Regions from separate parts of the Bradyrhizobium sp. CIAT3101 genome, predicted to be linked through region 1. Evidence: riboswitches for the same ligand, from Rfam matches in the RefSeq annotation. Region 1 holds a riboswitch; each other region holds the start of a gene.

The links. Region 1 has a riboswitch for glycine ahead of QA645_RS16355 (D-amino acid dehydrogenase). Riboswitches for the same ligand answer to the same signal wherever they lie in the genome.
Region 2: linked by a shared signal. The riboswitch ahead of QA645_RS39845 (D-amino acid dehydrogenase) and the one ahead of QA645_RS16355 (D-amino acid dehydrogenase) in region 1 are both predicted to bind glycine.
Region 3: linked by a shared signal. The riboswitch ahead of gcvT (glycine cleavage system aminomethyltransferase GcvT) and the one ahead of QA645_RS16355 (D-amino acid dehydrogenase) in region 1 are both predicted to bind glycine.

Annotation. Positions count from the first base shown of each region.
Region 1 is NZ_CP121634.1:3,493,565-3,504,219, forward strand. It holds gene QA645_RS16340 (ABC transporter ATP-binding protein) at 1-813, opposite strand, end outside; gene QA645_RS16345 (ABC transporter permease) at 828-1,715, opposite strand; gene QA645_RS16350 (ABC transporter permease) at 1,734-2,675, opposite strand; gene QA645_RS16355 (D-amino acid dehydrogenase) at 2,857-4,170, opposite strand; glycine riboswitch at 4,238-4,363, opposite strand; glycine riboswitch at 4,367-4,471, opposite strand; gene QA645_RS16360 (M20/M25/M40 family metallo-hydrolase) at 4,567-5,697, opposite strand; gene QA645_RS16365 (ABC transporter substrate-binding protein) at 5,966-7,576, shown strand; gene QA645_RS16370 (ABC transporter substrate-binding protein) at 7,686-9,314, shown strand; gene QA645_RS16375 (glycosyltransferase family 39 protein) at 9,577-10,655, shown strand, end outside.
Region 2 is NZ_CP121634.1:8,555,302-8,565,956, forward strand. It holds gene QA645_RS39840 (D-aminoacyl-tRNA deacylase) at 1-656, opposite strand, end outside; glycine riboswitch at 1,416-1,515, shown strand; glycine riboswitch at 1,519-1,606, shown strand; gene QA645_RS39845 (D-amino acid dehydrogenase) at 1,669-2,916, shown strand; gene QA645_RS39850 (Lrp/AsnC family transcriptional regulator) at 3,624-4,100, shown strand; gene QA645_RS39855 (aspartate aminotransferase family protein) at 4,828-6,207, shown strand; partial or broken gene QA645_RS39860 (IS3 family transposase) at 6,501-7,723, shown strand; gene QA645_RS39865 (3-hydroxyacyl-CoA dehydrogenase family protein) at 8,679-9,710, opposite strand; gene QA645_RS39870 (hypothetical protein) at 9,694-10,113, opposite strand; gene QA645_RS39875 (IclR family transcriptional regulator) at 10,100-10,655, opposite strand, start outside.
Region 3 is NZ_CP121634.1:3,325,132-3,335,786, reverse strand. It holds gene alaS (alanine--tRNA ligase) at 1-2,140, opposite strand, end outside; glycine riboswitch at 2,364-2,452, shown strand; gene gcvT (glycine cleavage system aminomethyltransferase GcvT) at 2,599-3,747, shown strand; gene gcvH (glycine cleavage system protein GcvH) at 3,760-4,128, shown strand; gene gcvP (aminomethyl-transferring glycine dehydrogenase) at 4,290-7,154, shown strand; partial or broken gene QA645_RS15540 (glycine dehydrogenase (aminomethyl-transferring)) at 7,265-7,750, shown strand; gene QA645_RS15535 (hypothetical protein) at 7,884-8,858, opposite strand; gene QA645_RS15530 (hypothetical protein) at 8,960-9,940, opposite strand; gene recA (recombinase RecA) at 10,042-10,655, opposite strand, start outside.

The DNA of each region.
Region 1 (10,655 bases):
CTCGCGCGGCGGCCGCGGCACCAGGCTCGGCACCGAAGCGAGCAAATTGCGGGTGTATTCCATCGTGGGATTGCGCAGCACGGTTTCGAGCGGGCCGGTCTCGACCAGGCGACCCTGCCGCATCACCGCGACGCGGTCCGCGATCTCGGCGACCACGCCCATGTCGTGGGTGATGAACAGCACGGCGGTGCCATGATCGCGCTGGAGCTCGCGGATCAGGGACAGGATCTGCTTCTGCGTGGTGACGTCGAGCGCGGTGGTCGGCTCATCCGCAATCAGCAGCTTCGGCTCCAGCACCAGCGCCATCGCGATCATGATGCGCTGGCGCTGGCCGCCGGAGAGCCGATGCGGGTAGGAGGCGAAGATGCGCTCGACCTGAGGCAGGTGGACCTGCTCCATCATGTCGAGGATGCGCTTCTTCCGTGCCTTCGCGTCGAGCTTGGTGTGGGCGCGCAAGACTTCATCGATCTGTCGGCCGACCGGCACGACCGGATTGAGCGCGGTCATCGGCTCCTGGAAGATCATCGCCATCTTCGTCGCGCGCAGCTGGCGCAGGCGGCGATCAGTCGCCGTTAGGATCTCCTCGCCGACGAGTTTTACGCTGCCACTGGTCGGAACCAATGTGCCCTTCGGCAGCAGGCCCATCGTGGTCAGCGAGGTCACCGACTTGCCCGAGCCGCTTTCGCCGACCAGGCACAGCGTCTCGCCCTGGTGGACCTGGATCGAGATGCCGTCGATGATTTTCGCACCGCCCGGCTTCTTGCCGACGGAGACGACGAGGTTGTTGATGTCGAGAACGATGTCTTTGGTCATCACTTGATCGGTCATTATTTGCCCTCCCGCTGCTTCATGCGGGGATCGAGTGCGTCGCGGGCGGCGTCGCCGATCAGGTTGATGCTGAGGATGGCGATCGAGAGCAGCAGGCCCGGCCAGAAAATCAGGGTCGGCTTGAGCTGAAAATACTGGCGGCCCTCGGCCATGATGTTGCCCCAGGTCGGCGTCTCCGGCGAGATGCCGGCGCCGAGGAAGGAGAGGATGGCCTCGGTGAGGATCGCGGACGCGCAGACATAGGTGCCCTGGACGATCAGCGGCGCGATCGTGTTCGGCATCAGGTGCCGCCACATGATCTTCGGCAGCGAGGAGCCGACCGAGATCGCGGCTTCCACATAGGGCTCCTCACGCGCCGACAGGACGACCGAGCGCACTAGGCGTGCCACGCGCGGGATTTCGGGGATCGTGATCGCGACCAGCACCGTCCAGATGCTCGCGCCGGACAGCGACACCACGGCGATTGCAAGCAGGATGCTCGGCATCGCCATCAGGCCGTCCATGATGCGCATCAGGACGGAATCGATCAGCTTGAAGAAGCCGGAGACGAGACCGATCACAAGGCCGATGGCGATCGAGAGGATCGCCGAGCCGATGCCGATCAGGAGCGAAATGCGGCCGCCATAGATGACGCGCGACAGCAGGTCGCGGCCGTAGGCGTCGGTGCCGAGCAGGAACTGCGCCGACGCGGGCTTGAGCCGCTGCGACGGCGCGAGCTGGATCGGATCGTGCGGCGCGATCAACGGCGCCAGGATCGAGATCAGCACGATCAGCGCGAGCAACACCGTCGCCGTGGCGATGATCGGCGTCGAGGTGAGGAAGCCGAAACGCGGCCGCAGCGGCGACGTGATCGGGATGGACGACTGGGGAAGGGTATCGACTGACATCTTGTTGTTGTCCTTGCCTCAGTACCGGATCCGGGGATCGAGCAGCGTGTAGGCGACGTCGATCAGGAGGTTGACGACGACGTAGATCAGCGACGTCAGCAGGATCATCGCCTGGATCACCGGATAGTCGCGCGCCAGCACCGCATCCACGGTGAGGCGGCCGATGCCGGGGATGTTGAACACGCTCTCGGTGACGACGACGCCGGAGATCAGGAGCGCGAAGCCGGTGCCGATCACGGTGATCACGGGCACGGCGGCGTTCCGCAGCGCGTGCCGCATCATCACCGCGACCTCGTTGATGCCCTTGGCGCGCGCCGTTCGCACGTAATCCTCGCCGAGCACATCGAGCATCGCGGCGCGCGTCATGCGCGCGATCAGCGCGATGTAGATGAAGGAGAGCGCGCAGGTCGGCAGGATGATGCGCTCGAAGAACGCGCCGAAGCCGGCAGAGATGCTCTTGAAGCCCTGCACCGGCACCCAGCGCAAATCGATCGCAAAGACCTCGATCAGGACATAGCCGACCACGAACACCGGCACCGAGAAGCCGAGCACGGACAGGCCCATCACGAAACGGTCGATCCAGGTGCCGTGCTTCCAGGCCGCGATGACGCCGAGCGGCACCGCAACGATGACGGCGAGGATGATGGTCGACAGCGCGATCGAGATCGACGGCTCGACGCGCTGGCCGATCATCTTCATGACCGGCAGGTTGGAAATCAGGGAGGTTCCGAGGTCGCCGTGCAGCAGCTTGCCGACCCAGGTGACGAACTGCACGATCAGGGGTTCATTGAGGCCGAGCGAGGTGCGGATGCGCTCCAGCCGTTCAGGTGTCGCATTGTCGCCGGCGAGGATCGCGGCGGGGTCGCCGGGCGTCAGCCGCAGCAGCAGGAACACGAACAGCGCCACGACGCCCATCACGGGCACCGCAGCCAGAACGCGGCGAATGAGATAACCTAGCATGCACCTATCTCCGGCTGCAGATTGTGGGGGGCCGAGAGGCGCCCGTGGATTCGGTCGTGTCTATCATGCGCGCCTGTCTCTCGGGCTGGAAGACCCGGCCGGAGAGCCGTCCTCGTGGGGCAAATTGTGTGCCAAGGGCAGGGCGGTCGCAAGGGGCCGCCCCGCATCGATTTGCGACCACTCAGGATGCACGACGCATCTCGCGCTCAACCCCAAGTTCGCCCCGAAATGAGGGGACGGTTGGCGGTGCGTTGAGCCCGCGCCAGCCGTCGATGGTTCCGGCGATCATCTGCGCGGTCGCGGCCGACAAGGTCCAGCCGAGATGGCCGTGGCCGGTGTTAAAGAACACGCCGGGCATCCGGCCCGCGCGCACCACCGGCATCATGTTCGGCATCATCGGCCTGAGCCCGGCCCACGGAATGATGCGAGACGTCTCGACCGCCGGAAAGTTGCTGCGCACCCAGTCGACCAGCGGCTGCACGCGATCGGCGCGGATGTCGCGGTTGAAGTCGTTGAACTCGGCCGTGCCGGCCACACGAAAACGATCGGCGCCGAGCCGGCTGGTGACGATCTTGGCGGCCTCGTCGAGCAGGCTGACGGTCGGCGTCGCATTGCGGCTCTCGGCAGTGTCGAGCTGGATGGTGATCGAATAACCCTTCACCGGATAGACATTGACGCGCTCGTCGAGCATCGCCGCGAAATGACGGCTGGCAACGCCGGCGCAGACCACGACGCCATCGACCTTCAGCATGCCGCGCGCGGAGGCGACCGCGTCGCTTGCGCTGAGATCGGCCCAGCCGATGACGAAGCCGCCGCGAGCTTGCGCGATGGAATCGATATTGGCCTCATGGATGAAGGTTGCGCCGCGCCGCTTGCAGGCCTCTGCCAGCCCGCGCGTGAACTTGTGGATGTCGCCGGTGGCATCCGACGGCGTGTAGAAGCCGCCGTAATAATCCTTGCGCAGCGTCGGCTCGATCGTGCGGATTTCTTCCGGCGTCACCGGGTGGCGATCGAGTCCGCCTTCCTGCAGCAGCGCATTGACGCGCAGGCCGGATTCAAAACCCTTCTTGTCGTGATAGATGTGGAGGATGCCGCGGCGTTCGAGATCGAAGTCGATGCCTTCGCGCGTCGCGATCTCGAACAGGTGCTTGCGGGCTTCGATCGCGAGCCGCGTCGTCAAAATCGTATTGGCGCGGTAGTTGCCGATATTGGCGACGAACTCGCTCATCCACGAATATTTGTGCCAGTTCGGCCGCGGGTTCATCAAGAGCGGCGCATCGCGCCGGAACATCCAGCGCAGGCCTTTGAGGATCGTCGCGGTGCTGTTCCACACCTCGGCATTGCTGGCGGAGAGCTGTCCGCCGTTCGCAAACGAGGTCTCCATCGCGGCGTAGCGATGCTTGTCGAGCACCGTGACCTTGTAGCCGCGTTCGAGCAGGGCATAGGCGGTCGTCACGCCGGTGATGCCGGCGCCGATGATGGCGATATGTGTCATGTTGAGCAGGGGCTCCCGTGAGTTAGGATAGGCTAACCGCCGGCCCGAAAGCCGTTGGCGGCGCCCCATCTGTCACGGTTACCTGAGAGCTTGATCCGGCACGGACCTCGACGAGGCAGAACCTCACGAGACCTGCGCAGACTATCCCCTTCGGTGGACGTCACGACGTCGATCGTGCCGTCTCTCTCCAGATCGTCCTGACGATACAGTCCTTTTGCCTGAGAGTTTCCGGGGCGGTTGCTCCGTCGGCGCCGCAATGAAAGCTGGATGCCTTCATTGCGATCTCTCCCGCATCGTCGCGTGGACCATCGAGCAGTACGATGCGCCTCATTTTTAGACAAGGCTAAATTTCATCCGCGACTGCCAATGCATTGTGCAGTGCGAAGTTGATTCACTTTAGTCGAGCGTCGCCAGCAGTCCCGCCATCAGGCGGCCGCGTTCAACCAGGCTATCGACCTCGATGAACTCTTCGAGCGTGTGGCCATTGCCGCCACGCACGCCGAGGCCGTCGAGCGTCGGGATGCCCATCGCGCCCGTGAAGTTGCCGTCGGAGCCGCCGCCGGAGCTCGCATGCGGTAATTCCGCGCCAAGAGATTTGGCGATGCCGCGCGCCTTTTCATACAGCGCCATGGTACCGGCATCAGGCTCCCACACCGGCCGCGTCACGCCACGTGTCACCTTGAAGGAGACATCATTCGCCGTACCCGAGAGCGCAAGCATCCGTTCGACGCCGCGGTCGAGATCGGCCTGGCGCTTGGCCATAGACAGCGCTTCGCCGGTGGCAGTCGTGGCAACGCAATTGACCCATTGGCCACCATGCACGACGCCGACCGAGAAGGTGCAGTCCTCCGTCGTCATCGCGTCGATCGCGAGAATCTGCCGTGCCATCTCGCGGATCGCCGAGCGTCCCGCCGACAAGGTCGCGCCGGCGTGGCTCGGCCGCCCCGTCGCTTCCAGATTGAAGCGCGCGATCGCGTAACGTCCGGTGGTGACGCCGTTGTCGGCGCGGCCAGGCTCGGGCACCAGCACATATTTGTTGCGCGCGGCTTCCGCTTCGATGATGTCGCGCGTCGAGGGCGTGCCGACTTCCTCGTCCGGCGTGAACAGGATGGTGATCGGAAGCGGCGTGGTGAAGGCCGCGCGCGCCAGCTGCCGGATCGCTTCCAGCGAGAGATAGTTGCCGCCCTTCATGTCGTAGATGCCGGGGCCGTAGCACTTGTTGCCCTCGCGCCGCCATTTCAGCTTCTCGATGGTGCCGACCGGGTGGACGGTATCCATGTGCCCGGCGATCAGGATGCCGGGTTCGCCTTGCCTGGGATGCGGGAAGCGCGCGCGAACGACGCCGCCGAAGCCCTGACGGCCGGCGATGCGCTCGATGGTCGCACCCATGATCGCCATATCCCGCGCTGCGATATCGAGCATGCGGTTGACCGCGCCCGCATCCCAGGTCGGGCTTTCGCATTCCACCCAGGTGCGCAGGCCCTCGAGCATCGCCTCGGAATCGAAGGGAAGATTGGCTGGATTCATCTTAATGTCTCTCAAGCTTCGAAAGATGGAATGCGCATTGCATCAGCGCGGGCAGGACAAGCGGGGAGAGTTGTAGAGCCAAACCGATCTTTGTGGAGCCCGTGCATGCGCCGCAAGGGCTTGCACCGAAACCGGATTGACGCGCTCAAGACTGTCTGCAAGTCTCGAAAGATAAAGGCATTGCATGAGGTTAGTTCGCCTAGGGAACGAACCGAATGCTCAACCAATAACCCGCCTTTGAACAGTTTCACGTCAGGAGAAACTTTCTATGTTGAGCTTGATGCGCCGGGGGCGACGCGCGTTCGCCTCCACACTCGCGCTGTCGGTCGTCGCGCTCTCGACGGCGATGGCATCGCCGGTATTTGCGGCCGGCAAGACCATCACCGCGGTGATGCATTCGGATCTGCGCATCATCGATCCGATCTTCACCACCGCCTACATCACGCGTGACCATGGCTACATGGTCTACGACACGCTGATCACGACGGATGCGAACTTCAAGATCCAGCCGCAGATGGCGGATTGGAAGATCTCCGACGACAAGCTCACCTACACCTTCACGCTGCGCGACGGCCTGAAGTGGCATGACGGCACGCCGGTCACCGCCGAGGATTGCGTCGCCTCTCTGAAGCGCTGGGCCGCCGTCGACGGCATGGGCCAGCAGATGATGACCTTCACAGCCAGCATCGAGGCGACCGACGCCAAGACCATCACGCTGAAGCTGAAGGAACCCTACGGCCTGGTGCTGGATTCGATCGGCAAGCCGTCCTCGCGCGTGCCCTTCATGATGCCGAAGCGCCTCGCCGAGACGCCGCCGGACAAGCAGATCCCCGAGCAGATCGGTTCCGGTCCGTTCAAGTTCGTGCAGGGCGAATTCCAGCCCGGCGTGAAGGCGGTCTACGTCAAGAACACCGACTACGTGCCGCGCAAGGAGCCGGCGAGCTGGACCGCCGGCGGCAAGGTGGTGAAGGTCGATCGCGTCGAGTGGATCACCATGCCGGACTCGCAGACCGCGGTGAACGCGCTGCAGTCGGGCGACATCGACTTCATGGAAGTGCCGCCGTGGGATCTGCTCCCCGTGCTTGAAGGCAATTCCGACCTCAAGGTCGAGACGCTCAACAAGTTCGGCTACCAGACGCTCGGTCGCATGAACTTCCTCTATCCGCCCTTCGACAATCCGAAGATCCGCCGCGCCGCCTTCCTGGCGATGAACCAGAAGGACGTGCTCGACGCGCTGGTCGGCAACCCGAAGTACTACAAGATCTGCGGCGCCTTCTTCATCTGCGATACGCCGTTCGCGACCGACGTCGGTTCCGAGACGCTGGTCAAGGGCAGTGGCATGGCGGAAGCCAAGAAGGCGCTCGCCGAGTCCGGCTATGACGGCACGCCCGTCGTGGTCATGGTGCCCGGCGATGTCGTCACGCTGAAGGCGCAGCCGACCGTCGCGGTGCAGCTGCTGCGCGAAGCCGGCTTCAAGGTCGATGCGCAGGCGACGGACTGGCAGACGGTGGTGAGCCGCAGAGCCAGCCAGAAGCCCCCGAAGGAGGGCGGCTGGAACATGTTCTTCACCAACTGGGTTAGCGCCGACGTGTCCAACCCGATCTCCAATCTCTCGATCGGCGGCCAGGGCAAGAAGGGCGGCTGGTTCGGTTGGGCGGAAGACGCCAAGATCGAGAAGCTGAAGGACGACTTCGTCCGCGCGGCCTCGCTCGACGATCAGAAGAAGATCGCGACCGAGATCCAGAAGGAAGCCTATGACCAGGTGATCTACATCCCGCTTGGTCAGTACCTGGCGCCGAGCGCGTGGCGGAAGTCGCTGTCCGGCGTGCTCGACGGCCCGGCGACGCCGATCTTCTGGAACATCGACAAGTCCGAGTAAGGCCAAGTCAAACAAGGCCAAGTCAAACCAAGGCGCGTCTCGCGCCTTTGGTCCCGATCATCAAGCGGCGCCGCTGTCGTCAGCGGCGCCGCTTTCCAGGAGAGCTTCAATGTTCCGACATTTGCGTCGTGCGTTCGCCTCCAGAGTTGCGCTTTCGGTCTCGGCGCTTTCAGTCTCCGCGCTTTCAGTCTTGGCGCTTTCGGCACTGGCCACGCCGGTTCTTGCCGCGGGCAAGACCATTACCGCGGTGATGCATTCGGATCTGCGCATCCTCGATCCGATTTTCACCAGCGCCTATATCGCGCGTGACCATGGCTACATGGTCTACGACACGCTGATCGCGACGGATTCCAACTTCAAGATCCAGCCGCAGATGGCGGACTGGACAATCTCCGATGACAAGCTGACCTACACCTTTACGCTGCGCGATGGCCTGAAGTGGCATGACGGTACGCCGGTGACGGCGGAAGACTGCGTCGCCTCGCTGAAGCGCTGGGCCGCTGTCGACAGCATGGGGCAGCAGATGATGCTGTTCACTGCGAGTCTCGAGGCGACTGACCCCAAGACCATCACGCTGAAGCTGAAGGAGCCTTATGCGCTGGTGCTGGACGCGATCGGTAAGCCGTCCTCGCGCGTCGCTTTCATGATGCCGAAGCGTCTGGCCGATACCCCGGTGGACAAGCAGATTCCCGAGCAGATCGGCTCCGGCCCCTTCAAATTCGTTCCGACTGAATTCCAGCCGGGCGTGAAGTCGGTCTATGTCAAAAACACTGATTACGTACCACGCAAGGAGCCGCCGAGCTGGACGGCCGGCGGCAAGGTGGTGAAGGTCGACCGCGTCGAATGGATCACCATGCCGGACGCGCAGACGGCGTTGAACGCGCTGCAGTCGGGCGACATCGATTTCATGGAAGTGCCTGCCATCGAAATGTTGCCCACCATTGAGGCCGACAAGGACCTCAAGGTCGATATCCTGAACAAGTTCGGATTCCAGACTGGTGCGCGGATGAATTTCCTCCATCCGCCATTCGACAACGTCAAGGTTCGTCGCGCAGCATTCCTGGCGGTCAACCAGAAGGACGTGCTCGATGCTCTGATCGGCAATCCCAAATACTACAAGACGTGCGCTGCGGCCTTCATCTGCGACACGCCGTTCGCGACGGAGATTGGCGGTGAGGTCCTTGCGAAGGGCGGCGACATGGCTGCAGCCAGAAAGGCGCTCGCCGAGTCCGGCTACGACGGCACACCGGTCGTGCTCATGGCGCCGGGCGACGTCGTGACGCTGAAGGCTCAACCGATCGTCATGGCCCAGCACCTACGCGATGCCGGCTTCAAGGTTGATTTGCAGGCCACCGATTGGCAGACGGTGGTAAGCCGGCGCGCCAGCCAGAAGCCTCCGAAGGAGGGCGGCTGGAACATGTTCGTCACAAACTTTGTCAGCGCCGACGCCTCGAACCCGATTTCCAACATCGCCGTCGGTGGGCAGGGCACGAAGGGCGGCTGGTTCGGCTGGCCGGAGGACGCCAAGGTGGAACAGTTGAAGGACGCCTTCGTCCGCGCCGCCTCGCTTGACGAGCAGAAGAAGATCGCGGCCGAGATCCAGCAGGAAGCCTACGACCAGGTGCTGTACATACCGCTCGGCCAGTATCAGTCGCCGAGCGCATGGCGCAAGTCGCTGAGCGGCGTCATCGACGGCCCGGCGACCCCGGTGTTCTGGAACATCGACAAGTCCGAGTGAGGCACGCCGGAACCGGGCGAGGGTGCTTCCTGCACCTTTGGTGCCGATCAGCACGCGGCGCCACCGTGATCAGCGGCGCCGGTGTCTTCTGGCGGTCCCCGTGGAGGTGAAAGCCGGGGAGCTTTTAAGTCTTCCAGACTCCAATGATTGCTATTTGTTTCCAAACTGAAATAGATGGCTCGTCTTCGAGTATCACTTTCCCTTCCATCGTTTTGAATCTGTTGATCTGATTCCCGTGCCGATCGATTTTGCACTCCAGGCGATGGCCGAACGGTCGGATCGCGCGCCGGCGCGCTGGCGGCGGCCGCTGCTGCGCTGGCTCGACGGCGTGGAGGCCGGCTGGGCCGTGCCGCTTCTCATTGCGTGCTTCGTTGCGGTCTGGACGCTGTATCTCGCCATCGCCTATGCCGGCGGCGGCCTGCATCCCGATACGCTCGAAGCCTGGACGCTGGGGCGGCACTTCGCCTTCGGCTATCACAAGCATCCGCCGCTGATGGGCTGGATCGCCGCCAGCTGGACCGCCGTCTTCCCGGTCAGCGACTGGTCGCTGCAACTGATGGCGATGGTGAACGCCGGCCTCGCGCTGGTCTTCGTCGATTGCGTCGCGCGGCAATTCGTGACCGGGCACAAGCGCATCCTGGTGCTGCTGCTGCTGATGCTGACGCCGGCCTATCAATTCCACGCCCAGCGCTTCAACGCCAACGCCGTGCTGCTCGCGACCTGGCCGCTCGCCACATGGTGCTTTCTGCGCGCGTTCGAGACCAGGTCCGCCGTGTGGGCGGTCGCGCTTGGATGCACCGCGGCGCTCGCCATGGTCGGAAAATATTACTCGATCTTCCTGCTCACGAGCTTTGCATTCGCCGCGCTGGCGCACCCGGCGCGGCGCGCCTATTTCACCTCCGCGTCGCCGTGGATCTCGGTCGTCACGGGACTCGCGGTGTTGTCGCCGCACATCTACTGGCTCGCGACCACGGGGGCATCGACCTTCACCTACGCGCTGAACCATGCCAACGGCAATGCCGTCAGCTCGCTCGACGACGTGACGAATTTCCTGCTGGGATTGGTCGCGGCCATCAGCGTCGCGGCCGTGCTCTGGGTGCTCATCGCGGGCACGCGCCTCAAGCAGTTCCCGGCCGACTTCGTCGCGATGAGCCCGAGCCTTCGGCTTCTCTTCTACGTTGCCATCGGCACCATCGCTCTGCCGGTCCTCACCGCGCTCGCGATGGGGACGGATTTGCCGTCGCTATGGGCCCTGCAGGGATTGTTCCTGTTCGTCGTGCTGATCGTCTGTGGCGCCCGTTACCCGCTCGAACGCTTCTACACCGTCAATGTCACGGTCAT
Region 2 (10,655 bases), 4.3 Mb from region 1:
AAGCTCGGCTCGAAGTGAACACCTCCGATGCAGAGCACGGAATGTACCGGTTCCTCAATACGATCGAAAATTCGCAGTAGGGATCGCGCCAGCACTCGAGCTGCAAGAGGATGTGCCCAATCTTCGGGCGAGCTTCCGATCTCGACATCGACAGCCGAAGGTGGCAGGTCAGCGAGACGGGTACCAGCATCACCAGCCTTGACGCCCGACCAATGAGTCGCCTCGAGATAAGTGCGATAGGGGTCAAGACCGGAAGCGACCCGCTCGGCTTCGATCGCCAGAAGAAGTCCCCGCGTAATCCGAGGGTCGACCGCGCTGAAGGTCCCCGTGCCCAGATCGCCGGTCGTTTGAACCGAGAAGATTGCGTTTGGCGCATTGGCGCCCTCGTGCCAGTTCACGATGCCAATAACGTTGGCATCACCGAACCGATCATTGAACATTGGCGCGTAGCGCGCATAGTCGTTACTTACGACCTCGTTCGTGGCCACGATCGAAATTCTGGCATCATGCAAGCCAGCAACTTCGCGGACGGAGTGCCCATCGACTTCAAAACTCGTTGGAACTAGAGCGCAATCCGCCTTGAGAGCATCCAGAACGTGCCCCGCGACCGGGTCCTTTTCTCCATCGACGCAGAAGACAAAGACGGCATGTCTCATCGAGGTCCTCCGCCGAGTTCTAAGCAGATCGAGAGCGTGGGACGTCTATCTTCAACTTGGCGCCGTCGTCTTTTCGATTTTGTCGGAAAACACCCTGCTCTTCGCCCGGAACTGCGAGCTTGCAGGGCGAGAGCGAGCGCGCGGGAGGCGATTAACTCAAGCCCGAATAGCGTCACAGCAGCGCCACCCGCAAACTGGGCCCTGTTGCGGCCGGCATGTTTGGCGGAGCATGGACTGGAAATCGCGCGAAACGAAAAACGCGGCAGCGGATCGCCGGACCAGCAACGAACTTAACCTGGTTGCGCGACGAACAAGGTCGAATCCTGCCGCCATATGCCACAGACGTCGACGAAAGTGGTGTGAAGAGCCCCTCATCGAGCATAGCGATCGCCTCAGGCGTGCAGGCCTCCATTTTGGCTCGACTTTGAAAGAGATGCATGAAAGGCACTAGCTTTGTAGGGTCCTACACCACCGCATATTTATTAGAGCGTCGCCACGCAAACATTGTGCGTTCTTTTCAGGATCCCGCAGTATTTCTGCGCTAGCCGCGGATAGCTCGATGGAAACCACTGGGACATCCAGCGAATGCAATCCTCAAAAAGCGAGATCAGCATAGTACCTGGCAATAAGCCACCTGCTAATCTTGGTGGGGAGCTTGGGCAAACATCGAGTTGCCGCTTACGCCGCCGATTTTTGGATCCGACGATTCATCGCGGCTTGACAGGGAGTGAGTGCGTCTGAGACTGTCATCGTGTCTGATGATGGTGTGCGGGAGAGCGCGATAAGCCTGCAAAGGCGTATCACCGCCGACGGAGCAACTCCCCAAGGAAACTCTCAGGCCCAGGACCGCACACCGAGGACGATCTGGAGAGAGGTGCCGGTCAGCACCCACCGAAGGGGACCGTAATCCACGCGGATTGCGGAGAAAGCTCTCAGGTGCACGGACAGATTTGGGGACGGAGACATGGCGAAGCCATTTCACCGTTCGTTCAACCCTGTCTTGGAGCGCACGATGAGCACGATCGTCATTATTGGATCCGGTATTACCGGAGTTACAACTGCCTATGCCCTGGCCCGCCGCGGCTATTCGGTGACAGTCTTTGATCGCCAGCGCTATCCGGCGATGGACACTTCGTTTGCGAACGGCGGCCAATTATCGGCAAGCAATGCCGAGGTCTGGAATAACGTCGCAACGATCGTAAAAGGCTTGAGGTGGATGCTGCGCAAAGACGCACCACTGTTGCTGAACCCAAGGCCCAGTTTTCACAAATATACTTGGCTGGCAGAGTTCGTAAGCCAGATTCGAAACTACCGCCACAACACGATCGAAACGACGAAGCTAGCGATAGCTGCTCGCAAGCATCTTTTTGAGCTAGCCGATCGGGAGAGCATCGATTTCGACTTGGAGCGGCGAGGAATTTTGCACGTTTATTCGAGCAAGTCCGACTTCGATGCGGCCTCTCGCGTGAATCAGTTGCTGCTCAAAGGCGGATTGGATCGCCGTCCCGTGACGCCCTCTGAAATGCTTGCAATAGAGCCAGCTCTGCGCGATCAGTATTATGGTGGCTTCTTTACCCCGTCTGACTCAACCGGCGACATTCACAAGTTCACGCGCGGCCTCGCTGCGGCTTGCGAGCGAGGGGGCGTACGCTTCGTCTTTGATGCAGATATCTGCGGCATTCGGTCCGATCGAGACGGTGTGGTCGTACACTGGAAACGAGGTTCGTTGAAGGAAGAACTCAATGCCGAACGCGCAGTGGTTTGCGCGGGAGTCGGCAGCCGCCGCATTGCTTCAATGCTGGGGGACAACATAAACATTTATCCCGTCAAGGGCTATTCCATCACGGTAGAGCTGGGAGACGAAACGAGCCAAAAGGCTGCGCCTCGTGTCAGCCTCCTGGACGAGGCTACCAAGATCGTGACCAGCCGGTTAGGAGAGGATCGCTTCCGGGTCGCCGGGACCGCCGAATTTAATGGCGAAAACCGCGATATCCGCTGGGACCGAATTAAGCCCCTGATACGGTGGGTGGAGCGATCGTTCCCGGATGTATCCACCGCGCAGGTGGTGCCATGGGCGGGCTTGCGTCCTATGACACCTAGCATGATGCCGCGGGTTGGCCGAGGCAAACGCTCGAATATCTTCTACAACACCGGCCATGGCCATCTCGGTTGGACATTATCCGCTGTCACAGCTGAAATGATCGCTGATGTCATTGCCGCAGATCGCAGCAATACTCGGCTGAGCGAATCCGTGCCCTGATCCTGTTGAGTGGGTCCTGGTCCATGCTCCCGCCGATATCGGGGCGGGAGCATGTCGATTGACAGCGCCGAAGCGGATTTTGCAGTCGCTCTCGAAGGATGATGCGACCTTCAGTACCGGGCGACGTGCTTCCCGCAATTCATTGCTTAGGTAAGCCCCTGTGGACCACTTGGTACGTTGCTTCCGAAAGCCTTGTATGACGCAGTTGTTGCGACCGTTCCCGAATTGACGCCGACCAGATGGGGCCGCATGAACGACGTCATTTCTTAGCAAGGCGTACGCAGCACACACCGTGAAGTGCCGTGGCATTTAGGGGCAGGACGCAGCTTTGCGCGGAGCGAATCGAGCGCGCCAAAGCCGTTCCGCCCCGCCCACCCGAGCGTAAAACCAACCCGATCCAACGACACGTCGTCCCGAAACACCGAGATGCATCGCCAAGCTCAAGTCTCGTCGACTCCCCAACTGCTGCGGAGCGACGCCTGCTGTGCGCCCAGCTGACGCTTATCTTAGAGAAGTCTGCATTACGGGACGAAGGGCGTTTCGAAGGGCATTTTACAAGCCATGCAGCATATTTCTTGTAATTGCCGTTAGATCGACGATACTGATGTCATAAAGAGCGTTTTCGACGACATTTGTCTGATTTTAGATGTTTTTCTGCGGAAGTTGGCGATCTTTTGCAGGATCTCCTCTTAAGCCTGGAGCTTGTTATGAGGTACGACCGAATCGACGCTCACATCCTGGAGATCGTGCAAAAGAATAACCGTCTCACATCCGAGACGATTGGCGAACTGGCCGGGCTTTCCGCTACCGCCTGTCAACGCAGGCTAAAGAGGCTTCGGTCGGACGGCATTATCGAGGCTGACGTTTCGATCGTTTCGGCCAAGGCGGTCGGAAGACCTATTCAGATGCTAGTGCTGGTGACATTGGAACGAGAGCGCTCGGACATCATCGACAGGTTTAAAAAGGCGATCAAGTCATCCGCTGAAGTCGTCAATGGGTTTTACGTCACAGGCGATGCTGACTTTGTCCTATACATAACCGCACGCACCATGGACGACTATGAGCAGTTCACGCGGCGATTTTTCCGTGAGAACCCCGATATCAAGGGCTTCAAGACCATGGTGGTCATGGACCGGGTAAAAGCAGGATTTGCTATTCCAATTGAGGCTCCGTCCGAGGATTGAGTGTCTCACCCACCGGACCCCGCCTACCTGCTCCATCAGCAAGCCGGGCGAGGTGTCGCGGTACCCGTTATGAAACGAGCGCAGGTCTTCGCGCATTGGCGCGTGCAACTTTCGACTAAGTAGCATCACCTCCAGGCTACTAACACCCACCGCTCATCGTGGGCGCTTGATGGCGCGAGCGAGCTGGATGATTCGGTCGATGAGCTTCCAAACGCTAACCAACGAGAGACGTTGGCTTGGACAGCACGCCTCACTAGCGCCCTTTTTCGTCGCGCAGTGCGAGTTAAAAACGCTGCAAGTTTCCTTCGCTTTTGTGCTCTAAGCGGTTACGCGCGATCAAATATTCAGACCGCGCGCCCGGTAATCTTTCTTGAATTTTCGTGCGCGCGTTCGTCTAGCGAGCCGGGTGCGCTCTCTCATTCCGTAGTCACTCCCTGCGAGATGCCGCCGGCAAGGGCCAGATGCCACTCAACTGAGCCAGAGGCCTTAATCCTTGGCGCCTTGTATTGATTTAAAAACTTGATCTCCTCGTGACAGGCGCCGCAGAGCGAGCCGCGGCGCCTCGGCGCGCAACTGAAACGCAGGTACTTACGCCTGTTTCTCCAGACGCAAAGATGGAGAGCATAATTCCTACCAGCAATGAGAGGTGCGAAGAACGCTCTAGATTGGTATCGACTAGCCTTCGATGCTGCCAGGATGCGTGAAGTTGCCCGATCGAAACGCCGACATGCCACGATTGCTTCAGCGCTCACATGACACTAACGCGCGACCGCCGTCCCATCTGTTCTATCTCTCCAATCTGCGCCGGCCGGTCGTCGACCGCGCCGAAGGTATCTATTTTTGGACTAAGGACGGTCGCCGCTTCATCGATGGATCGAGCGGACCTATGGTCGTCAATATCGGCCATTCAAACAAAACCGTGCTCGAAGTCATGAAGCGGCAGATGGACAAGACCACCTTCGCTTATCGGCTGCACTTCGAGAACGAGCCCGCGGAAGAACTGGCACGGAAATTGGCGCGTAAGCTTCCCGAGGGCATGGATCGCATCTTCTTCGTATCCGGCGGCTCGGAAGCCACCGAATCCTGTATCAAGCTGGCGCGGCAGTGGGCAGTCGCAACCGGCCAGCCCAAGCGCTGGAAAGTGATCACCCGTTTTCCATCCTTTCACGGGGCCACCCTTGGCTCGCTTTCTGTTACCGGCGACGATGCACTTGCCGAAACTTTCACGCCTATTATGCGCGTGATGCCGACCGTGCCGGCGCCGGCCGCCTGGCGCGACCGCGACAACCTTTCGATGGAACAGCGCGGGTTACGTTATGCCAACATACTTGAGGAAAAAATCCTCACCGAGGGCCCCGAAAACGTGCTCGCTTTCATCATGGAACCCATCGGCGGAGCCGCTACGGCAGCCCTTGTCGCGCCTGACAGTTACTATGTGCGTATCCGCGAGATCTGCGATTGCTATGGCATCCTGCTCATCCATGACGAGGTTGTGAGCGGCGCTGGGCGTACTGGTAAATTCCTTGGAGGCGACCACTGGAGTTCCAGGCCCGATATTGTCGCGCTATCAAAAGGACTTGGCTCGGGTTACGCGCCGCTCGGCGCGCTGGCCGCACCAATGTGGCTGGTCGAGCCGCTGCTTGGCTCTGGGGGCTTCCAGCACAGCCACACTTATGCCGGCAATCCGCTTGCCTGCGCTGCTGGTCTTGCCGTGCTCAGCGAAATGGACAGGCTCGACCTCATCGCCAACGCCGCCGCAATGGGCGATGTGCTGATTGGCGAATTAAAGGCGCTACAAAAGCGCTTCCCCTTTATCGCCGACGTGCGTGGCAAGGGCCTACTTCTCGGCGCTGAAATGGTAGCTAATCCCGAAACGCTGACGCCGATCAACCCAGCCCACCGGGTGACGCAGCGCCTACTCGACCTAGCCTATGCACGCGGCTTGATCATGTATGGTCGCAAAGTCAAGGGTGGTATTGAGAGCGACAATTTCATGGTGGCGCCGCCGATGATCATCACGCGGGAGCAGATCAGCGAGATGATCGCAATCATCGGCGATTCGCTGGAGGCACTTGCCGCCGAACTCGACCTGCCAGTCGAACGCTGAGGGGACGAGACGATGCTTACGAGGAATACCCTCAATCACGGGCTCGGTGGGTACATCACCGATGATCCCCAATCTGTTAGTTACACCGGCGCAGATATCGTCACTGCACCGACGCCTCGACTGCATTGGTGGTGTAGATCATTTAGCGAATGGCCGGCGCAAACGCGAAAAACGGCACACTTGCTCCGCATTGTGCCAGATTTGGCTGATTGCGGGGAAGGTGAACTGCACCCCGTTTTAACCGGACACCGGCGTTAGCCGGAGGAGCTAGGCCTAGTCCTAGGCGTACGCCTATGTCCGAGACGTTTTCGAAGGTGGAAATCATCACCGGCGTTGCCCGCCGGCGGCGGTTTACGACGGAGCAGAAGCTCTTGGTCGTCAACGAGACGCTGCAACCGGGCATGTCGATCAGCTATGTTGCTCGTCGCTATGGGCTCTCCCCGAGCCTGGTCTTCCGATGGAGACGGCTAATGAGTGAAGGGGCAAGGAAGCAGTGCGGGCCGACGAGGATGTGGTCGCCGCGTCCGAGGTCCGGCGGCTGGAGGAACGGGTTCGAGACCTCGAACGCCTGCTGGGCCGCAAGACCATGGAGGTCGAGATCCTCAAGGAGGCTCTTGACCTTGCACGGGTAAAAAAACCGACCTTGCTGTCGCGATCGCAGGCACCGGAGGATACCCCGTGAAACGGATCGCAGAGACCCTCGGGGTGGCGCGTTCCAACCTGGTTGAGCGAGCGGGTGGCAAGCGTCCGAAGCATGGTCCCCAGACCCGCGCCGGGGATGCGGCGCTCACGTCTGATATCCGGCGCCTGGTGGATAGCCGCCCGAGCTATGGATACCGGCGGATCGCCGCGCTCCTCAAGCGCGAGCGGCGATCCGCCGGCCATGGCCCTGTCAACGCCAAGCGCGTCTACCGGCTCATGAAGAAGAGCGGCTTGTTGCTGGCCCGGCATACAGGGCGCCGCCTCCCGCGGGCGCATGACGGAACGATCATGACAAGCCGCTCCAATGAGCGTTGGTGTTCGGACGCGCTGGAGTTCACCTGCTGGAACGGTGAGTTCGTGCGGGTTGCCTTTGCCCTGGACAGCCATGACCGCGAGGTCATCAGCTGGGTGGCCACAACCGCCGGGATCTCCGGCGAGATGATCCGGGACATGATGGTCCACTGTGTGGAGCAGCGGTTCGCCGACATCCGGGCTCCACGCAAGGTGCAATGGCTGACCGACAATGGATCGATCTTCGCCGCCTATCGCACCCTTGAGATTGCCGCGGCCCTGAACCTCGAGCCCTGCTTCACGCCGGTCGAAAGCCCCAGAGCAACGGCATGGCCGAGGCGTTCGTGAGACCTTCAAGCGTGACTATGTTCGTGTGAACCCGATCCCTGACGCGAGCACCGCGCTGCAGCGGATCGACCAATGGATGGAAGATTACATCTCAGAACACCCACACTCCCGGCTGGGCTACCGCTCACCGCGGGAGTACATTGCATCACTCAAACCAGCCGAGTGTCCGGTCTAACAGGGGCAACTCCAGAAGGGCTTGCCCCATTCCGCATCGACTAAAAGCCGCAGCAACGCCGCTTCCGCGCACTCGGCCAACTAGATCGCCTTCAATCGAGGGCAGGATCGCCTGGCGGTCAGACCAAGGCGAGGCTGTTGCGGCTCAGGTGTACGATGCAGGGTTGCACCAGCGTTTTCTGATAGACCGTGGTCCTCGCTTCTGGGAAACCCTCCAGCCGTCGACCACAACGCCAGGATGTCGTTGACGCTGCGTGTCTTGAGTCGTTGACGACCTGCAGCCAAAACTTCGCGCCTCCGGTCTGCTCGATCCAGAGCCTGAATACGTCCATAGCGCCGTCGCTCGCTGTTGTACGGCAGCGCGACATAACCTCCTTGTTCTTGACCAGTCCTCGTCCCGAATTTTGACGCGCATTGCATCGAAAAATACGATCGCGTAGATAGTGAGGAGCGGCCGGCTCTGCCGTTCCTGACCTTCAGGAGCACAGCGTCGTTCGTCGACCTTGGCCGGGTCGAGCCCATGAACAGACGACCGAGAACGCCACGGTCTCACGCGCTTCCACTATGAGACGCACGCCGAGTTCCGCAGCTACCTCTTAGACTTTGTCAACGCCTGCAGGTTCGCACAGCGACTTAAAGCTCTCAAAGGACTCACACTCTGCGGATTCATCTGCTAGGCCTGGCCGACGGTGCCAAACCGATTCACACTCAATCCGCTCCAGCACGGCGCAGACTAAACATCTAGCTCGAATCGACGCCATGGTTTCATTCAAGCCGAAGCAGAGATTGTCTATCGAAGATAATAGTTAGGGAATTTGCATTCTCCTCGTCGTCGGGCAGACGTCTCTAAACAACCTTGCCGCAAATTAGACTGAGGGAAGCCTGAAGGTTCTGCGCCTACTAAGCGATCGCCTTTCACTTAGTTGACGTGAGATTACTGCGCCAGTGCGAGCGCGCTATCCGAAAGACCTGTCGTCAATTTTCAGCCATCGCATCAATTCTCGGCGCCGTTCTGACAGCAGCGCAGAGCCGTCTCGTTCGGTCCAATCGTAGACGCCTCTGCCGCTGCGAAGTCCGCAATCGCCAGCACGGACTAAAGCCGCAACCTGCTCGGGTGGCTCAGAAGAACTGTCTAGCCTCGGTGCCAGGTATCGAGCGAAATGATACATCGTGTCAAGCCCGCCTAGATCCGCTGATTCAATTAGTCCGGTCACAGCAAGCCGTCGGCCGATCGAATGCCGGACGACCGAGTCAATTGCTTCGGCCGAAGCAATGCCCTTAGCCCAAAGGGCCCAAGCCTCACGAAGTGCCGCGAACTGGATGCGATTGCCGATGAATCCGGGCACTTCGCGATCGATGACAACAGGCGTCCTTCCGATACCGCTAAGAATCGAGTATGTATGCTCGACCACCGCCTTGGATGTGGCAGCGCTGCCACATACCTCAACGAGAGGAAGTAGTTGGGGCGGATACCAAAAATGCGTTGCGATGACGCGTTCTTTCCGTTCGACGCATTTATCGACGGCACTGGCGGGATGGCCACTGGAAGTAGCGAGTACGGTGTCAGCAGAACAAATACCGTCGAGTTTAGAAAATGTGTTGCGCTTGAGCTCCATGTCCTCCGGAACGGCTTCGATGACGAATTCCGCCGCGGCCGCGGCCTGCAACTCAGTTGAAGTTCGGATGTTCGCGATTGCGGTTTTGGCGGATGAAACGCTCATTACTTCAGCCTGAACGAATTCGTAGAGGCTCGCCTGGATCCGCTGGACGGCTCTCTCGACACTCTTCTCGCTGCGACCAATCAGACAGACCTCCCAGCCCGCCTTTGCGAATACCTCCGCTATCCCGTGTCCGATATTCCCATTGCCGATAACGGCCATGCTCCCAAAACCAGAAGTCTTCATTGCTAACCTCTTCCGTTCGATGCCTGATCGGGCTACTTTACGGCTTTTCGCTAGCACGATGCCGAACTCAAGCCAGATCAACATGGTTGCTATCGCGCTGCGCCTGTTGGTGGTTGGGAGGAGCGGAGCTTCTAGCCATGTGTGCGTCGGAGATCGCGAGCGCCCAGCCATCCCACCACCATTCGAACTGCAAGAGCGCATCGTCGCAATGCGGATTGTCCGCAGGAAGGCGATGGTATGAGAGAGGCGCGATGCAGAATCGCACTCTCTTCTGCCAGAATCCGCACGATCGGATTAAGATCGCGTCGCTTGGCGGCTGCACTGGTAGCACGAGCAACGCTGTTCTTCCATAGTTGACACCAGAGGGAAAGCAACGCTTCGAGATCCGGCAAGTTTCGTCTGTTTCGATCTTAAAGCTTGCTTGCTTGAGCAATATCATATGCGCTTGGCGCAACAGAGGCGTGACGGAGCCATCAATGGCCTTCATTGTGGGTCCCCGGCATGAAAGCATTTGCAAGTTCGGAGGCGGTGGACTTGAGGAGCTCAAGAAGCTCCGGGATCGCGCGCGAACGTACCCGGTCAGCCGGGCCTGTAAGCCCCAAGGCGTAGATCGGCGGGGATTCAGATAAGGAACGCACCGGACAGGCAAGCGTGTAAAGACCTTGAATGTGTTCCCCGTTCTCGATCGCGTAGCCCTGCTTCCGGATTTTCGCAAATTCACGCTCAAGACCCTTGGGATCGCTGATCGTGCTATCGGTCAACTTGTGGAGGTCGGTATTCAGAATGGCTTGGCGCACGCGAGGGAGCTGCATGGCGGTCAGAACCTTCCCCGAAGCGGTCGCATGGGGAGGCAGCACATGCCCCGGCGTGACGTAAACCCCGGCACTTACGTCCGGTGCCTCCATCATCACGAAGTGGACGGAGGAGCCCGACAAACGAGCGACGAAACAGGTTTCACTTGCTTGTTCAGCCAATACCTTGAGCCGGCGCTTGCTTGCGCCAACAATCCAAAACGTATCGGATTCCAAA
Region 3 (10,655 bases), 170 kb from region 1:
AGTTGCCGGTCAACGCCTCGATGCGGCGCACGCCCGAGGCCACCGCGCTCTCGCCGGTCAGCGTGATCAGGCCGATATCGCCGGTGCGCCGCACATGGGTGCCGCCGCAGAGCTCGACCGACCAGCCGAGCGCGTTGGTGCCGCGCTCGCGCGCGGTCTTGCCCATCGAGACGACGCGAACCTCGTCGCCATACTTCTCGCCGAACAGCGCACGCGCACCGGCCTCGCGGGCCTCGTCGACGCCCATGACGCGGGTGGTGACCTCGTCGTTCTCCAGCACCACGTCGTTGGCGATATCCTCGACACGCGCGAGCTCTTCCGCCGTGATCGGCTTCGGATGAACGAAGTCGAAGCGCAGACGATCCGGCGCCACCATCGAGCCGCGCTGGGCGATGTGATCGCCGAGCACCTGGCGCAGCGCCTCATGGATGAGATGCGTCGCCGAGTGATGCGCGCGGATCGACGAGCGCCTGGAATGATCGACCTCGAGCTGCAGCGCGGCGCCGACCTTCAGCTCGCCGCTCTCCAGCGTGCCGACGTGAACGAAGAAATCGCCGAGCTTCTTCTGCGTGTCGGTGACGCGGAATTTGATGCCGCCCTCGCCCGTCAGCACGCCGGTGTCGCCGACCTGGCCGCCGGACTCCGCATAGAACGGCGTCTGGTTCAGCAGCAGCGCACCGGTGTCGCCGGCCTTGAGGCTGGCAACCTCAGCGCCGTCCTTCACCAGCGCAGACACCACGCCTTCGGCGCTCTCGGTCTCGTAGCCCAGAAATTCGGTGGCCCCGAGCTTCTCGCGCAGCGGGAACCAGATCGCTTCGGATGCCGCTTCGCCAGAGCCCTTCCAGGATTCGCGCGCCTTGGCTTTCTGCCGCTCCATCGCGTCGGTGAACGAGGCCTGGTCGACGCCGATGCCGCGCGACTTCAGCGCGTCCTGCGTCAGGTCGAGCGGAAAACCATAGGTGTCGTACAGCGTGAAGGCGACGTCGCCGTCGAACATGTCGCCCTTCTTCAGGCCCGCGCTCTTCTCATCCAGGATGGCCAAGCCGCGCGACAGAGTCTTGCGGAAGCGGGTCTCTTCCAGCCGCAGCGTCTCCTCGATCAGGTTTTCTGCGCGCATCAGATCGGGATAGGCCTGGCCCATCTCGCGGACCAGCGCCCAGACCAGGCGATGCATCAGCGGCTCCTTGGCCCCTAACAGCTGCGCATGGCGCATCGCGCGGCGCATGATCCGGCGCAGCACGTAGCCGCGGCCTTCGTTCGACGGCAACACGCCGTCCGCGACCAGGAAGGCCGAGGAGCGCAGATGGTCGGCGATGACGCGGAACGAGGCGACGGTCTGCTCGTTCGGTCCGCTGCCCAGCGCCGACGACGTCGCGTCAATCAGATGACGGAACAGATCGGTCTCGAACACGCTGTCGACGCCCTGCATGACGCTGGCCATGCGCTCGAGGCCCATGCCGGTGTCGATCGAGGGACGCGGCAGATCAACGCGCTGCTCCTTCGTCACCTGCTCGTATTGCATGAACACGAGATTCCAGAATTCGAGGAAGCGATCGCCGTCCTCTTCCGGCGAGCCGGGAGGGCCGCCCCAGATATGGTCGCCGCGGTCGATGAAGATTTCCGAGCACGGGCCGCATGGGCCGGTGTCGCCCATCGCCCAGAAATTATCCGAGGTCGGGATGCGGATGATGCGGTCGTCGGAGAAGCCGGCGATCTTCTTCCAGAGTCCGGCCGCCTCGTCGTCGGTGTGATAGACGGTGACGAGCAGCTTGTCCTTCTTGAGCCCGTATTCTTTCGTGATCAGCTTCCAGGCCAGCTCGATCGCGCGCTCCTTGAAATAGTCGCCGAACGAGAAGTTGCCGAGCATTTCGAAGAAGGTGAGATGGCGCGCGGTGTAGCCGACATTGTCGAGGTCGTTGTGCTTGCCGCCGGCGCGCACGCATTTCTGCGACGTGGTGGCGCGCTGATAGGGCCGCTTCTCGACGCCGGTGAAGACGTTCTTGAACTGCACCATGCCGGCATTGGTGAACATCAACGTCGGATCGTTGCGCGGCACCAATGGCGAGGACGACACGATCTCGTGGCCGTTCTCGGCAAAGAAGTTCAGAAAGGTCGACCTGATCTCGTTGACGCCGCTCATGTTCATCCAATCGGGTGTGCTTGGACCCGCTTTCCTGCCATCCAAACCGGTGATTTGGGCTGATATCTGCGGGCCAAAGCGCTTTTAGACAAGGCCAGCTTCGCTGTCCAGAAACTGTGCAGAAAGATCAGAGGGTTGCCGCAGTCGCGCAATCCCGTTGGAAAGCCGCCAGGTGCGCGTTGACAGGCTTGGCCGGGCTGTGGTCTGTACCCATCTGTATCGTACGGCCACGTCGGGAGAGACCGGCTTCATTGCCGGCGCCGAAGGAGCAACCGCCCCGGAAACTCTCAGGCAAAAGGACCGCGTGGCTTTGACGACATCTGGAAAGAGGCGCCGACGGGCTTGAAGCCCGGACTGCGTCCGCCGACGGGATAATACTCTCAGGCACAGCGACAGATGGGGCTTCGACTGGTTGCTTCCGGGGAATCGTCCCCGGGGAACCGCCGAGGACCCCTGCGATGTCCGTGCGTGACGACAAAGACTCCCTGAAACGTACCCCCCTCCACGACCTTCATGTGACGCTTGGCGGCAAGATGGTGCCGTTCGCGGGCTACGACATGCCCGTGCAGTACCCCGCAGGCGTCCTGAAGGAGCACCTTCAGACCCGCTCCTCCGCCGGCCTGTTCGACGTCTCCCACATGGGCCAGATCGCCCTTCGGCCGAAATCCGGCAGGGTCGAGGACGCCGCCCGCGCGCTGGAGCGGCTGGTGCCGCAGGATATTGTGGCGATTGCGCCGGGACGGCAGCGCTACGCCCAGTTCACCAATGCCGATGGCGGGCTTCTGGACGATCTGATGGTCGCCAATTTCGGCGATCACCTGTTCCTGGTCGTCAACGCCGCCTGCAAGGCCGAGGACGAGGCGCATCTGCGCGCGAATCTCTCCGACGCCTGCATCATCGATTCGCTTGCCGATCGCGCGCTGATCGCGTTGCAGGGCCCGAAGGCCGAGTCAGCGCTGGCGAAATTATGTGCAGCAGCGCCCGCCATGAAGTTCATGGATGCCGGCCCGCACGAGGTTGCCGGCCTCCCCTGTTTCGTCTCGCGCTCGGGCTACACCGGCGAGGACGGTTTTGAGATCTCGGTGGCAGCTAGCAATGCCGAGCGCCTCGCCAAGACATTGCTGGACAACTCCGATGTGATGCCGATCGGCCTTGGTGCCCGCGACAGCCTGCGGCTGGAAGCCGGGCTCTGTCTCTATGGCCACGACATCGATACCGAGACGACGCCGGTCGAGGCCGCACTTGAATGGTCGGTGCAGAAGAGCCGCCGCACCGGCGGCGCCCGCGCCGGCGGTTTTCCTGGTGCCGACAAGATCCTCGCGCATTTCGATCACGGCGCAGCCCGCCGCCGCGTCGGCCTGCGCACGGAGGGCCGCGCGCCGGTGCGCGAAGGCGCGCTGTTGTTTGCCGATAGCGAGGGCGGCGAGCCGATCGGCAAGGTCACCTCAGGCGGCTTCGGCCCGAGCCTGAATGCGCCGGTGGCGATGGGCTACGTGCCCACTGCCTCAAGCGCGCTCGATACAAAACTCTTCGCCGAGGTGCGCGGGCAACGTCTGCCGCTCACCGTCGCCGCCATGCCGTTCGTGAAAAACACCTACAAACGCTGAGGACTTCAGAAAATGACCACGACGCTGTACACCACCGACCACGAATGGCTCGCGATCGACGGCGATGTCGCAACCGTCGGCATCACGGATTACGCGCAGTCGCAGCTCGGCGACGTCGTGTTCGTCGAATTGCCCAAGGTCGGCCGCACCCTGAAGAAGGCGGAAGCCGCCGCCGTCGTGGAATCGGTCAAGGCCGCCTCCGACGTTTACGCGCCGATCTCCGGCGAGGTGCTCGAGACCAACGCCGAACTCGCCGCCGAGCCAGCGCTGGTGAACTCGGATGCACAAAGCAAAGCCTGGTTCTTCAAGATCAAGATTGCCGACAAGAGCGAGCTCGGCGGCCTCATGGATGAAGCCGCCTACAAGGCGCATACGGCGTGAGATGAAGCGAACTCTGACCTCATATTCGGTGTCATCGCCCGCGCAGGCGGGCGATCCAGTACGCCGCAGCTTCTCGGTTCAAGCTGTGACGCTTGCGTGTACTGGATGCCCCGCCTTCGCGGGGCATGACGGCGACAGCGAAATCTAAGCGAGGACCCATGATGACCGCGCACCGCAAATCCAATGGCGAGACCACTCCCTTCGCACGCCGCCACATCGGCCCCTCGGCGCGCGATGTCACCGCAATGCTCGAGACCGTCAACGCCAAGAGCGTCGACGCACTGATGGCAGAGACGCTGCCCGCCTCGATCCGGCAGGCCGCGCCGCTCGATCTCGGCAAGCCGCTGAGCGAGACCGAGGCGATCGCGCATATGGCCGAGCTCGCGCGGCAGAACCAGGTTTTCACCTCGCTGATCGGCCAGGGCTATTCGGGCACGATCCTGCCCGCGGTGATCCAGCGCAACATCCTCGAAAACCCCGCCTGGTACACGGCATATACGCCCTACCAGCCCGAGATCAGCCAGGGCCGGCTGGAGGCGCTGTTCAACTTCCAGACCATGATCTGCGACCTCACCGGGCTCGATGTCGCCAACGCCTCGCTGCTCGATGAGGCGACTGCCGCAGCCGAAGCCATGGCGCTCGCGGAGCGGCATTCGCGGGTCGAGGCAAAGGCCTTCTTCGTCGACAAGGACGTCCATCCGCAGACGCTCGCTGTGATGCGCACCCGCGCCGAACCGCTCGGCTGGTCGCTGGTCGTCGGCGATCCCCTCACCGATCTCGACAAGCAAGACGTGCTGGGCGCCCTGCTGCAATATCCGGGCTCGTCGGGCGCGGTGCGCGACCTCAGGCCCGCGATTGCGGCGCTGAAGGCCAAGGGTGCGCTCGCGATCGTTGCCGCCGATCTGCTCGCGCTCACGCTGATCGCCTCGCCCGGCGAGCTTGGCGCCGACATCGCGATCGGCTCCGCGCAGCGCTTTGGCGTGCCGATGGGCTATGGCGGACCGCACGCGGCCTATATGGCGGTGCGCGACGCGCTGAAGCGCTCGCTGCCCGGCCGCATCGTCGGCCTCTCCGTCGACTCGCGCGGCGCACCGGCCTATCGCCTGGCGCTGCAGACCCGCGAGCAGCACATTCGCCGCGAGAAGGCGACCTCCAACATCTGCACCGCGCAGGTGCTGCTTGCCGTGATTGCGGCGATGTATGCGGTCTATCACGGCCCCGAGGGTCTCGCGCAGATCGCACGCAACGTGCATCGCCGCGCGGCCGTGCTCGCGGCCGGCCTGCGCAAGCTCGGCTTTGCGCCGACTAGCGAAAGCTTCTTCGACACGGTCAGCGTCGATGCCGGCGCTGAGCGAGCCGAGATCATCGCGCGCGCGACCGCCGAGACAATCAATCTCGGCGTTGGTGAAACTGCGCTCCGCATCGCGCTCGACGAGACCACGACATCAGCGACCGTCGAAGCGGTGTGGCGCGCGTTCGGCGGCCAGCTGTCCTACGCCGAGATCGACGCCACCACGCGCGAGGCGCTGCCGGAGACGCTGAAGCGCACCACGGCGTTCCTGACCCATCCCGTTTTCCACGCGCATCGCTCCGAAACCGAGATGCTGCGCTACATGCGCAAGCTCAGCGATCGCGACCTCGCGCTCGACCGCGCGATGATTCCGCTCGGCTCGTGCACCATGAAGCTGAACGCGACCACCGAGATGATGCCGCTGACCTGGCCCGAGTTCGGGTCCTTGCACCCCTTCGCTCCGCGCGAGCAGGCCGCCGGCTATCACGCGCTGTTCGCGCGGCTGGAAAAATGGCTGTGCGACATCACCGGCTATGACGCGATCTCGCTGCAGCCGAATTCGGGCGCGCAAGGAGAGTATGCCGGCTTGCTCGCGATCCGCGGTTATCACGCCGCGCGCGGCGAGACGCACCGAAAGATCTGCCTGATCCCCTCCTCCGCCCATGGCACCAACCCGGCCTCGGCCGCGATGGTCGGCATGGACGTGGTGGTGGTCGCCTGCGAGGCCAATGGCGACGTCGACGTCAACGATCTCCGCGCCAAGGCGGAGAAGCATTCGAACGATCTCGCCGCGGTCATGATCACCTATCCCTCGACGCATGGCGTGTTCGAGGAGCATATCCGCGAGATCTGCGACATCGTGCACGGCCATGGCGGCCAGGTGTACCTCGACGGTGCCAACCTCAACGCGCAGGTCGGGCTGTCGCGGCCCGGCGATTACGGCGCCGACGTCAGCCATCTCAACCTGCACAAGACCTTCTGCATCCCGCATGGCGGCGGCGGCCCCGGCATGGGCCCGATCGGCGTGAAGGCGCATCTCGCGCCGTTCCTGCCCGGTCATCCGGCGACGCAGGCCGATGCTTCTATTGGCCCGGTCTCGGCCGCGCCGTTCGGTTCGGCCTCGATCCTCACCATCTCCTACATCTACATCCTGATGATGGGCGGCGAAGGCTTGAAGCGCGCGACCGAGATCGCGATCCTCAACGCCAACTACGTCGCGGCAAGGCTCGATGCGCACTTCCCGGTGCTCTACAAGAACGCCAGGGGACGCGTCGCGCATGAGTGCATCGTCGATCCTCGTCCGCTGAAGACGACTTCCGGCGTCACTGTCGACGACATCGCAAAGCGCCTGATCGACTACGGCTTCCACGCGCCGACCATGAGCTTCCCGGTGCCGGGCACGCTGATGATCGAGCCGACGGAGTCGGAATCGAAGGCAGAGCTGGATCGCTTCTGCGACGCCATGATCGCGATCCGGAAGGAGATCGCCGAGGTCGAGGCCGGCCGCTTCAAGATCGAAGCGTCGCCGCTGCGTCATGCCCCGCACACCGTGCACGACATCGCGGACGACGATTGGAAGCGCGCCTACGCCCGTAGCGAGGGCTGCTTCCCCCAGGGCACCTCGCGCACCGACAAATATTGGTGCCCGGTCGGCCGCGTCGACAACGTCTATGGCGACCGCAACCTGGTGTGCTCCTGCCCGCCGGTGAGCGATTACGCGGAAGCGGCGGAGTAGGACGCGACGGAGCTCTCGTAGGGTGGGCAAAGCGAAGCGTGCCCACCACCTTTGCATGACGTGAAAGATCGTGGGCACGGCGCTACGCGCCTTTGCCCACCCTACGGCACTACAAGAACGCCAGGGGCCGCGTCGCGCACGAATGCATCGTCGATCCCCGTCCGCTGAAGACGACGTCAGGTGTCACCGTCGACGACATCGCAAAACGCCTGATCGACTACGGCTTCCACGCGCCGACCATGAGCTTCCCGGTGCCGGGCACGCTGATGATCGAGCCGACGGAGTCGGAATCGAAGGCAGAGCTGGATCGCTTCTGCGACGCCATGATCGCGATCCGGAAGGAGATCGCCGAGGTCGAGGCCGGCCGCTTCAAGATCGAGGCCTCGCCATTGCGTCACGCCCCGCACACCGTGCACGACATCGCCGACGACGATTGGAAGCGCGCCTACGCCCGCAGCGAAGGCTGCTTCCCCGCCGGCACCTCGCGCACCGACAAGTATTGGTGCCCCGTCGGCCGCGTCGACAACGTCTATGGCGACCGTAACCTCGTGTGCTCGTGCCCGCCGGTGAGCGATTACGCGGAAGCGGCGGAGTAAGCTTCGTAGGGTGGGTTAGCTGGCGGCTGCGCGAAGCGCGGACGCTAGCGTAACCCACCACTTCTGCTTCAACGGAGACAGACACGGTGGATTACGCCTTAGGCTAATCCACCCTACCGCACTGAACCCGCCTCTAAGGCGCAACCAACGACCGGCTTTCGCGATCCCATCGCCAGAGCCGTTCGTTGGTGAGTTCAGTGCCGCCCCACCAGCGCTTGATGGAGTTGTGGCGCCACATGTCGTCTTCGCGGGCGACAAGCGAACGCCCGAGGTCGGTCAACGTGACCTTCCACTCGCTCCTGCCGAAGTAGCGGTCCTCATCGTCGAACAACGGATCGCCCAACAGGACCGGCGGCGTCGAATATTCCGCCAGTTCGTGCAAGGCATTTCTGGCTTCGTTCTCGTCAAACACATCGCGAATCCATCTTGCCTCGGTGACGCGCCTTGGGTCGGTTTCCCCATTGTTCACATCCTCCAGCATGTCCATTTCGCTGGCACCGAGTCCCGTCACCCTGCCCGGAAGCTCTTCAAGCATCGCAATGAGCGCCGCGCGAAGCCTCGGCAGGATCATGAGGTCCGTCATCAGCAGATCGAAACAGGGCTCTGGCGTTGCAGCCCGATAGGCTCGCCAGGCGCGGCTTGCGGTCACCAAATGGCTGTCGGCCACCTTGAAGGCCGGCAACTTCCATTTTGCAACGGACTCCGGAGCATAGTTGGTAACCTCGACGTCCGTATGCACCAGGCTCAGCTTCGACGTGATCTCCTTGTAGGGGCGAAGCAGGTCGAGGAGCCAGACCAGCACGAGTTGATCACTATGCACCGGGTCGACCCACACTTCGATCGAATCGAACTTCGCGCACAGCTCGAAGAAACCGATATCGCGCGTGCCGAAACCATTCAGCGAGCCGCGACAAGTGTCATCAAGCCAATGATCCCCTGAGTTGCAGTGCTTTGCCGTTCGCCGCTCCAGCCCCATCAAGAGCTGCTCCTCTGACGGCAACTTCCCCGAGACGAAGCGCAGAGAGAACCCGAGCGCGAGGTTCGCCAGGCCTGATTGGCCAAGCACGTTTTCCGCAAGATCATTCGTCGCTAGAATCAAATGGGACACGGCTGCCTCTCGAAATCGATACGCAATACGGCAACGTCTTGAGCGACTAGGTTGACATCATCCAGGCGCGACAAGTGAGCGGGTCTCATTGCTCGCGTCCATCAAGGTTTTGTCAAAACAGCGCCGTAGCGCCACAGTCGGTTGTTGGTCAGATGCGTACCGCCCCACCAGCGATCGCTCGGATTGTAACGACTGAAGTCTTCCTGATGGGCCAGGACAGCCTTGCCGAATTCGGTCAGGGACAACCGGCTGCGGAGATAGACTTCGTGCCGAGCTCGCAAGTTCTGAAGGTCGATGGTACGAAGTTCGTCGCCTAACCCGGCCACAGCAGGCTTGGGGCCGAGGGCGAGGCCTTCGAGCAAATATCCCAGTTCGACCTCACCCCACACGTAAGTGCCGCGTAACGAGCTTAGATGGAACAACGGATTCGTGTTCACATACCAGTCAAGCATCTCCAAAAATCGCATTTCCGTCGCACCGAGCCCTGTCAAGGGAGACGGGAGCTCTGCCAGAAGCTCGAGCAAGGCTGGCCGCAGCATGAGCAAGCCACTCAAATCGCGGTGAAGAAGTTTGGTGCAGGGCTCAGGGGTCGGCGCGCGGTAGGCCGACCACGCCAACTTGGCTGTCTCGAAGTCCTCAGCACGGACGTCCCCGACAGGAATATGCGGCTCGGACTTGGCGAAATCATAATCGGGACTGAACCTCAGATCGGAGTCCAGCAATCGCAACGTGAGCTTCTGGGCCAGCGCAGGACAACCACTGAGGTGGTCGAGCAACCAGACGAGTTGCAATTGGTCTCGGGCGGTCGCCGCGAACCAGAGTTCGATCTCGTCATAAGGCTCGCAAAACTCGGCCAGGGATAATTTGCGCCCCTTGGTACCCCGTGGCCAACGAACCCAATCCGACCAGTGTTCAGCCGGGCCAAGATCTGCCGTGTAGGCCGCGAAATAGGCCGAGAGCTTTTCTGGCGATGGGAGAGGCCCCCATGCGAATTGAAAATGGAACGGGATGACGATCTCGGCCAAGCCCGATCGCGCAAGCTCGCTCCCGCCGCCCCAGCCAGTCAAGATCAGACGTTTCATCACACCACCCGATCACGACAACGCAAAAAGAAACGGGCACTGACGACGTCGGCAACTCAACGTCCTCAGCGCCCGCTCCTCGCGAAAACTTCTACTCGGGCTTACTCGTCCGCGGGCTCTTCGCCGTCGGCGTCGCTTTCGGGCGTGCCGGCCAAAATCTGCTCGGAGATCAGACCGGAGTTCTGGCGGATCGCGGTCTCGATCTTGGCGGTGATATCGGGGTTGGACTTCAGGAACGCTTTCGAGTTCTCGCGGCCCTGGCCGAGACGCTGGCTGTCATAGGAGAACCAGGCGCCGGACTTTTCGACGATGCCGGCCTTGACGCCGAGATCGAGGATCTCGCCCATCTTGGAAACGCCCTCGCCGTACATGATGTCGAACTCGACCTGCTTGAACGGCGGCGCCAGCTTGTTCTTCACCACCTTGACGCGGGTGGTGTTGCCGACCACTTCGTCGCGCTCCTTGATCGCGCCGATGCGGCGGATGTCGAGGCGGACGGAGGCATAGAACTTCAGCGCGTTGCCGCCGGTCGTGGTCTCGGGCGAGCCGTACATCACACCGATCTTCATGCGGATCTGGTTGATGAAGATCACCATGGTGTTGGACTTGTTGATGGAGGCCGTCAGCTTGCGCAGCGCCTGGCTCATCAGACGCGCCTGCAGACCCGGCAGCGCATCGCCCATCTCGCCTTCGAGCTCGGCCTTCGGCACCAGTG